4 regions of the Desulfosalsimonas sp. genome follow, and region 4 is predicted to be linked to each of the others. Evidence: predicted binding sites of a transcription regulator. Region 4 holds the regulator's gene; each other region holds the start of a gene.

The links. The regulator sigma-54, encoded in region 4, starts transcription at its own class of promoters, with help from an activator protein. The targets are predictions, from matches to a motif close to TNTGGCACANTTTCTGCTNT.
Region 1: a site for sigma-54 is predicted at 819-838, ahead of ACTCIA_RS02810 (periplasmic heavy metal sensor). Genes of this name have one in related genera too.
Region 2: a site for sigma-54 is predicted at 898-917, ahead of ACTCIA_RS11280 (TorF family putative porin). Genes of this name have one in related genera too.
Region 3: a site for sigma-54 is predicted at 837-856, ahead of ACTCIA_RS13410 (YeiH family protein). Genes of this name have one in related genera too.

Annotation. Positions count from the first base shown of each region.
Region 1 is NZ_JBSRLA010000007.1:34,835-37,040, forward strand. Features, by position in the region: gene ACTCIA_RS02805 (ATP-binding protein) at 1-589, opposite strand, end outside; gene ACTCIA_RS02810 (periplasmic heavy metal sensor) at 906-1,316, shown strand; gene ACTCIA_RS02815 (tRNA dihydrouridine synthase) at 1,484-2,206, shown strand, end outside.
Region 2 is NZ_JBSRLA010000044.1:1,340-3,545, reverse strand. Features, by position in the region: gene ACTCIA_RS11280 (TorF family putative porin) at 106-837, opposite strand; gene ACTCIA_RS11275 (radical SAM protein) at 1,356-2,206, shown strand, end outside.
Region 3 is NZ_JBSRLA010000061.1:6,234-8,439, forward strand. Features, by position in the region: gene ACTCIA_RS13405 (sigma-54-dependent transcriptional regulator) at 1-565, shown strand, start outside; gene ACTCIA_RS13410 (YeiH family protein) at 1,093-2,206, shown strand, end outside.
Region 4 is NZ_JBSRLA010000010.1:4,925-7,130, forward strand. Features, by position in the region: gene hpf (ribosome hibernation-promoting factor, HPF/YfiA family) at 1-391, opposite strand, end outside; gene rpoN (RNA polymerase factor sigma-54) at 410-1,834, opposite strand; gene lptB (LPS export ABC transporter ATP-binding protein) at 1,836-2,206, opposite strand, start outside.

The sequences.
Region 1 (2,206 bases), on a different contig from region 4:
CGATAAATATGATCTGTTTGTTTTCTTCAGAATTGTCAGGGATGCGCCAGGACCGGCCTTGTTCAGCCCGGCCCGGACGGGGTGAAAACTGGCGCATGTGACCCAGGTGCCGGCGGTTTGCATTTCGGCCGGAAAGGGGGTTGAAAAAGTCGTAAACCTCAAATGCCGGCATTCTGTTTTGTGTTTCAGTCAGCCGCCATTTGGCCGATTCTCCCGGATCCGGGACCTCCTGATCGCCGGTTTTGCTGAAAAACCGGGTATTGATCTGTTCGGGATCACTGTGGGCAAGGATCCGGCCGTTGGTATCGGTAATCGCAATGTAGAGAACATCAGCCTGATCAGCAAGTTCCCGGAGCAGGTACTGAACCTGGTTTTCATTCCAGCCCATGGCCCGCATGCCGGTTCTGGTGCCGGCTTCAAAGGATTTGATCAGCGCAGCGCCTTTTTCCAGCAGAATCTGGGACATGTATTGTTTTTCGCGGTTGTGGTTGCTCACGGCCAGAGACACTACGATGACCAGAAGGATGGCTGCCGCACTGATAATCATCCAGGGGGAAGAGTAGAGGCCTATGTGCTTTTTGTTGGTCATATTTTATGAAAGCAAATTTAATGCCCTGTGCGGCGAATGCAAAAATATATTAAAATACCGGTTAGTTAAATCTTTGCAAAAAGCCTGTTTGCCCCCTGGTGAGTATATTTTTTACAGATTTGTATAAAATATATACAAAAATTTGTGAAAAATCCATGGCAATATGTTTTTTTGATTTGTCTGTCTTTGTTTTTATAAAAAAAACAAATGGTTTTGTGTTTATTAAAAGACTGGCACACCTGTTGCTTCTATGTTGTCAAACAGATCATTTGTGAAAAAAACTGTAAAACCCAACAACCCAAAGGAGGAAAAGAAAATGATGAAAAAGACAGCTACCATATTCACAGTGCTGGCAATGGTCGGTCTGATTGCAGGCGTGGCATTTGCCGGGCCCTGGGGCGGCGCCCGTGGCGGCTACAATCAGGGCTACGGACCCGGAGTAAATGCAGGTCCCTGTTATAACAGCCAAAACTTCGGGCCGCAGCATCGGGCTTTTCTTGATGAAACCGCGGATCTTCGCAATGAACTGGCAGGCAAGCGCGGGGAGTATCATGCGCTGATGGCCAATAGCAATCCGGACCCGAAGCAGGCCGCGCGGCTGCAGCAGGAAATGAACAGTATTCGGGAGCAGATCCGGGCAAAGGCCCGGGATCGCGGCATTAATGCACCTGTTGGAACCCGCGGCTACGGCGGACGGGGTTACCACAGGGGAGGCCGGTGCTGGTAGGCCGGCTGCAACCACTGCCCGGGGCCAAATCAGCCGGTTTGGCTCCGGGCATCTTTTTATCTCCTTTCCATCCCGCCATTCTATCATTTATTGTCCCCTTATGTTTTCATGCCGGTCGTGGTATACTGCTTCAAAAAACCGGGACGAACCATGAAAACAGGAAATCAATGACACAACTGACAGCAGATCTGAGCCGATCCATCCATATCGGCGGCCGGCAGGTGGACTCGCGCCTGCTGATGGCGCCAATGGCCGGTCTCACCCACGTGGCCTTCCGGCACCTGGCTGCCGGGTACGGGGGATACGGACTCATGTTTACCGAGATGTGCAGCGCAAAAGCGCTGCCCCAGGAAAATCCCAGGGTATCGCCCGTATTTCAGTGGCGGACATCTGAACTGCCAAACCTGGTCTGCCAGATTTTCGGCTCAGACCCGGATACAATGGCCCGGGCGGCCCGGCGGATTGAATCCGAGGGGTTTTTCGGGGTGGATGTCAACATGGGCTGCTGCGTGGCCGCCATATGCAAGCAGGGTGCGGGCGCGGCCCTGCTGCGGCAGCCGGACAGGGCCGCTGATATTGTGGCTGCTCTGCGCGGGGCGGTCGATATCCCGGTTATGGTAAAATTCCGTACGGGCTGGCAGGATGATCCGGGCCCTGCCGTGGACATGGCGCGTCGTCTGGCCGATGCAGGCGCAGACGCGCTGACCTTTCATCCCCGGGTGGCCCCGGATCTGCGCGCCAGACCGCCGAAATGGGATTATATCCGGGCGGTCAAAGAGGCGGTGGATATTCCGGTATTTGGCAACGGAGAGGTGTTTTCGGAAAAAGACTGCCGGGCCATGCTTGACAAAACCGGCTGCCACGGGGTGGCGCTGGGCCGCATGGCCCTG
Region 2 (2,206 bases), on a different contig from region 4:
TTCTGTCAGGCCTGGCCGGAAAAAACAAGCGCATTGTCTTCACACAGCAAAGCCCGCTGCAGCGGCAGCGGGCTTTGCTGTGTGATACCGGAAAAATCAGAAATATTAAAAACTGTAGTAAATCCCCATTCCGCCGAACCAATCCGTGTCCTGATCCGGAAGCACATCCTTGTCAAAATTGTCCGTGTAGGCCAGATAGGCCGTTACTTCCAGGGCCTCGGTGAGGGCATAGGCGCAGTCAACCGAAAGCAGGTATTCGTGAAAGCCCGAATCCTCGCCCGCGCTTGCGTCATCGCCGGCGATGCCCACAGCCGCCCCGGCTCCCAGGGTCAGGTCTTTTGCCAGTTCATAGGCATAGCCCAGTGAAACATTGACATAATAATCCTCCACCTCGTCAAAGTCGTAATATCCCGTAACACCGGCAGTAAACCCGGAAAACGGCTCAACCGATAAGCCCGCATAAACCTCCCGGGTCCCGGATCCGCCTTCGGGAAACAGGTATTCGATATAGCCGACGCTCACATCCACGGGATCCAGGGAAAACCCGTAGGACAGGGTCAGATCGACTTCGGAAAACTCCCCGCTGTTTAGCGTATCATCATAGTCGTCTATATCCATATTGGCCCAGACGTTGAAACCAAAACCCCCTGAACTCACATCCACTGAAGGCTGAGCCACAAGCCCGTCATTAAACGTAATTCCCCGCCACACATAAGCCGAAGCAAAATCCGTTCCCGCAGTGACATCAGCGGCAAGGGCCCTGCCCGACAACCCGGTCATAGCACATAACACCACCAGCAATCCTGTTAAAACCGATACCTTCATCTTTTTCCGCATTCTCTGTTCCTCCTGATGATCTGTTATTGAAAAACACCCAACTCCGAACCTGTATTCCATATAGCCAGAACCGTGCCAGTTGCGCGGAAAATCTCGATTTTCAATTATTTTCTATTTTAATCGAGAGGTTATATTCAACCTTAGTGTTTTCTAAAAAATAGACAGAAACTGTTATTTTTACATTTTTGTATTTCAAATCTTCAATTTTTACATTTTTGTAAAAAAAACAAAATTGCAGTTCTTAGGATTTTTCTGGCATTTTCCGCGTTACTAACGGGGCTTGGCCATGGGGCCGGTTGGGTGGGCTTTGCGAGTCGCATTGAGCGCGCAAGCGGTCAGCAGGGAGCAAAGCCCACCCGGCCGGCCCCATGCGAAAACCACTGAGCCACTTATGATCCCCGCCGGAAACACGCCCCCGGAAAAACGCTCAGGGCATTTACAGACCGGGGCAATTGTCATTGACATGGCCCCGGCCGCTCTTTATCCTTATCCATAATCTTCAGACACAGGAAAGACCCATGAGCAGCCCATACCGCCCGGCATACCTGGAAAGCCACAAAACCGGCAAACTGGCCGAAAAAATCCGCCGGGCATACGAAATCCTGCAAGACTGCACCCTTTGCCCAAGGCAGTGCCACGTCAACCGGACAGCCGGCGAAACCGGAATCTGCGGGACCGCTGAACAGATGGTGGTTTCGGGCTGCCACCCCCACTTTGGCGAGGAAACCCCACTGGTGGGCCGGCACGGCTCGGGCACTATATTTATGACCGGCTGCAGCCTGACCTGCTGCTTCTGCCAGAACTGGGAAATCAGCCATGAATGCCGGGGCGAACCGGTAACAGCACATCAGGCCGCAGACATGATGATGGAGCTCCAGACCCTGGGCTGCCACAACATCAATTTTGTTACCCCCACCCATGTGGTGCCGCAAATTTTATCCGCCCTGGAAAAGGCTGTTGAAAAGGGCCTGCACATTCCCCTGGTCTACAACTGCGGCGGATATGAAACCCGGGAAACCTTACGCCTGCTCCAGGGGATTATTGATATCTACATGCCGGATTTGAAATTCATGGATCCCGGCATTGCCAACCGGGCCTGCGATGCCCCGGACTACCCGGAAACCGTCAAAGCCGCTCTAAAAAAAATGCATCGACAGGTCGGAGATCTGGCGATCGACCCCCAGGGGATTGCCACGCGGGGTCTTCTGGTTCGCCACTTAGTGCTGCCGGAAAACCTGGCCGGCACCAGGGAGGCCATGGCCTTTGTTGCCAACGAAATTTCTCCGGACACCTATGTCAATGTCATGAGCCAATACCGGCCCATGGGCCATGCCGCAAAATTGCCGGAACTGGCCCGGCCGGTTTGGCC
Region 3 (2,206 bases), on a different contig from region 4:
TGTGCGCATTATCACCGCCACCAACCAGAACCTGGAGGAAAAGATCCAAAAGCGCGAATTCCGGGAAGACCTGTATTACCGGTTAAACGTGGCGTCCCTGCACATGCCGCCGTTAGCCGATATCCGTCAGGATATCCCGCTTCTGGCCGATCATTTTGTCAAAAAGATCGCCTGTGAAAACAACGCAGACCCCAAAGTCCTGGCCCCGGAAGTGGTGGATTATCTGCTAAACCGGAACTGGCCCGGAAATATCCGGGAGCTGGAAAACACCATCCGGGGATGGTGCGCCCTGACCGCCGATTCCATCATCACCCTGGCCCATACAGGAAAAACCCCTGAATCCCGGGTTCAGACTCCGGATGTACGCCAGGTGGACGTGACCCGGCCTTACAAGGATCTCAAGGCAGAGATTATTGACAGCTTTACCCTTGATTACCTGTGCCGGCTGCTGGCCCACACCAGCGGCAATATCAGCCTGTCGGCCCAGATCAGCGGAATCAAGCGCCAGTCCCTGCAGAAAATCATCAAGCGCTACAACGTGTCTGTGGATCAATACCGGTCATAGGCCGGCAAAACCCGGCCGCAGCCCCATTTTTATCCGATCCCGGATGACGCAGCAAAGCGGCACTGCCACCTTCAGGCGGCAGTGCCGCTTTTTTGCGGACCCGACTCCTTAACCTTCCCTGATTTTAAAGAAATCCAGTTTGCTGGACAGCTTTTGCTGACATGCCATGGTTTGTGGTTCCATGCCGCCCAAAGGCGGCAGTTTAGGAAAGAACAATGGTGTCCTTTGCTTTAAATTAAATAAAATCAAAATGTTAAAAATAGAGATGCAATTTGGCACCTTTATTGCTCTTAAGAGCGGCGAAAAATTGCAACCCTATAATTCGTGCCTGTTCAGCCATGCCGGGCAGGCACCTCATTTTTTTTATTTGATGGAATCGTAAAAAGGCCCAAATCGGATATAACCGCTAATCAATGAACAAATAACTTATTGATTTTACTTAACACTTAATCACTTAAAACTTAACACTGCCTGTAAAAAAGACTTTTTACAGGCTCATCTTTATTTCAATTTTTAAGGAGGAAAAAGTGGTCGAAAACATTGAACAAAGAAGTCCCGACGATGAAGTGGTAATGGACAAGCCCACCAGCCAGTGGTCTGATTTATGGAAAAAAGAAGATTACATGGCCATATGGCTCGGGTTTTTTATTCTGCTGGTGGGAGTGCTGATTTATTTCAACAATGCGCCTTCCGGAATGGACCAGACCATTTCCAGCGCCAATGCCACACTGGAAGAGCAGGCCGACCGGGCACCGTTTAAAACCATTGAATGGTACCAGGCCATGGACGCCAAATCAAAGCTCAAAGCCACCGGCTCATCCATCGGCAAAACCATCAAGGAGTTTACCAGCAAGCCCCAGGGCTGGAGCGGCAACCCGGTGCATGCCTTCTACATGAGCGAGGAAACCGCCGGTGAAATCCGCAGGAAGGCATCTGTGAAATACGAGGCCGCCAGCCAGAGAGCCGAAGCCGCTCTGGAAGAGGCCAAACAGGCCCAGCAGGCTGCGGCAGCCGCGAATTTTAACAACGAATCGTTAAATGAGCAGGCCACCGATGAGATCATTCAATGGCGCGAGGCCAAAGCAAGTGCATCGTCTGCAAAAAAGAAAGTCGGGGTTTCGGCGTATAACCAGATCCCCCATCTTATTGGCCTGATGATTGTGCTGGCTGTGTTTTTCGGCATCGGCATGAAGTTTATGGGAAAATCCTTTGGCCAGTTTGTAAAGGGTTTTTTGTTTGTGTTTCTGATTGCGATTCTGGCCTATACCGCTGCAAGCAATGCCACCATGAAGCATTACGGCATCGGCTATGCCGCCTGGGCCATTTTGTTCGGCCTGATTATCAGCAACACCGTGGGCACGCCCAAATGGGTCATGCCTTCGGTGCAGACCGAATATTTCATCAAAACCGGCCTTGTGCTGCTGGGTGCTGAAATTCTTTTCGGAAAGATTCTTTCCATTGGCGTTCCCGGAATCTTTGTGGCCTGGGTGGTTACGCCCACTGTGTTGATCACCACCTATATTGTGGGCCAGAAACTCATCCGGATTCCCTCAAAAACCCTGAACATGACCATCTCAGCCGACATGTCCGTGTGCGGTGTGTCTGCTGCCATTGCAACGGCTGCGGCCTGCCGGGCCAAAA
Region 4 (2,206 bases):
GGTTCTGGACAATGACGTTGGCACCCGGGGCTTCTTCGGGGGACTCGTCCCCGCTTGGCATTGCCGCCGGCTCCGGGCTTCGGTCCTCACCCCGGCCGCCCTGGCGATGGTTTTTGATTTTGGCTTTTTGTTTTTTGATCTGTTTTTCAAGCTTGTCCAGGGCCAGGTCAATGGAGGAATACATATCATTGGATTTTTCCCGGCACACGATATTGAGCCGGTCGCCGGTCACCCGGATTTCTGCGATATGACGGATTTTTTCCACGGAGAGCACCACCTGTGCTTCCGCCGGATTGTCCAGGAGCTTGTCCATGCGGTCGAGTTTGCTGGATACATAAGATTTCAGGTGATCGGAGGGATCAAGGTTTTTGAATGTCACGGATGTTTGCATGGGTACCTGCCTCCTTGATTAGGGTTGTTTACGCTTGCTTGATGGAAGAACCCCCATGATTTCCCTGTACTTGGCAACGGTCCGACGGGCGATGCGGATGCCGGATGCCGCCTCGAGCATGTCGGCGATTTTTTTGTCGCTATAGGGCTTTTTGGGGTTTTCTCCGGCAATAATCCTTCTCATTTCCTCCTGTACGCTGGCCGAGGCAATGGTGTTGCCGTCAGCCCGGTTAATGGAGCTGTTGAAAAAGAATTTGAGTTCGAAGATGCCGTGCGGGGTGTGGGCGTACTTGTTGGTGGTCACACGGCTGATAGTGGATTCATGCATGTTAATGTCTTCTGCCACGTCCCGCAGCACCATGGGTTTTAAATGGGCGATGCCCTGGTCGAAAAAATCGCGCTGGAATTTGACGATGCTGACCATGACGTTGTAAATGGTCCGCCGCCGCTGCTGAATGCTTTTGATGAGCCACTCGGCAGACCTGAGCCGGTCGCGCAGATAAGTGCGCGTGTCTTTGGCAATGGGTTCTCCTTTGCGCACGGCCTGGCGATAGTAGGAATTGATGTGCAGCTGCGGGATTTCGTCGTCGTTTAGCATAACGATATAGTCATCGCCTTCCCTGTAGACATAGACGTCCGGCGTGATGTAGATCTGCTCCTCGTCGCCGTAGCGGAATCCGGGCCTGGGATCGAGCTGGCGGATAACCTCGATGGCAGCAGACAGGGTTTCCATGCTGCATTTCAGCTCCCGGGCAATGACCTGATAGCGTTTGTTTTCCAGGTTCTTGAGGTGATCGCGCAGCAGTGTCTCGACAAACGGATCTTCAATGCCGAACTGCCGGGCCTGAATCAGCAGGCACTCGCTTAAGTCCCTGGCGCAGATGCCCGGCGGATCAAAGGTCTGCATCACGTAAAGCACGTCTTTGACCTGTGAAACATCGGTTTCGGCCATTTGGGCGACTTCTTCCAGGGGGACGTCAAGGTAGCCGTATTTGTTCAGGTTGCCGATGATCAGGCTTCCGATGGCTTCCTGCTCGGCCGTGGGCCGGGTCATGAGCAGCTGCCAGCGCAAATGATCGTAAAGGTTTGTCCGGCTGGCGGTAAAGGCCTCATAATTGGGCGCCTCCTTATCTTCGGACTCATAATGAACCCGCCCCGTGGAGCTGTATTCGTCCATGTACTGCTGCCAGTCAAGCCGCTCGTCAAAGGAATCCTCCATTGTGATTTCCCTGGCATCAGCGGCTTCAGCCGTTTCAGCCGGAGTTTCCTCGGGCGTTTCCACGGTCTCGGATTCTTCCAGGGTGGGATTGCTTTCCAGTTCCTGCTGAACCATTTCCACGAGTTCCAGGCGCGACAACTGCAGAAGCTTGATGGCCATCTGCAGCTGCGGGGTCATAACAAGATGCTGCTGGAGTTTTAAGTTCTGTTGGAGTTCGATTGCCATATCAGAGTCTGAACTTTTCTCCCAGGTAGATTTCTCGGGCAACAGGGCTTTGGGCGATCTTTTCCGGGCCGCCCGACTCGATTACCTCGCCGTTGTTTAAAATATAGGCCTTATCACACACGCCCAGGGTTTCCCGAACGTTGTGGTCTGAAATCAGGATTCCGATACCCCGCCGGCTCAGGTGTAAAATAATGTTTTGAATATCGATGACCGCCAACGGATCAATGCCGGCAAAGGGCTCGTCAAGCAGAATAAAGGCCGGATCCGTTGCCAGCGCCCGGCTGATTTCCAGCCGGCGGCGCTCTCCGCCGGAAAGCACTCCGGCTTTTTGTCCGGACAGCCGTTTGATGCCAAGCTCGTCGAGCAGTGCAT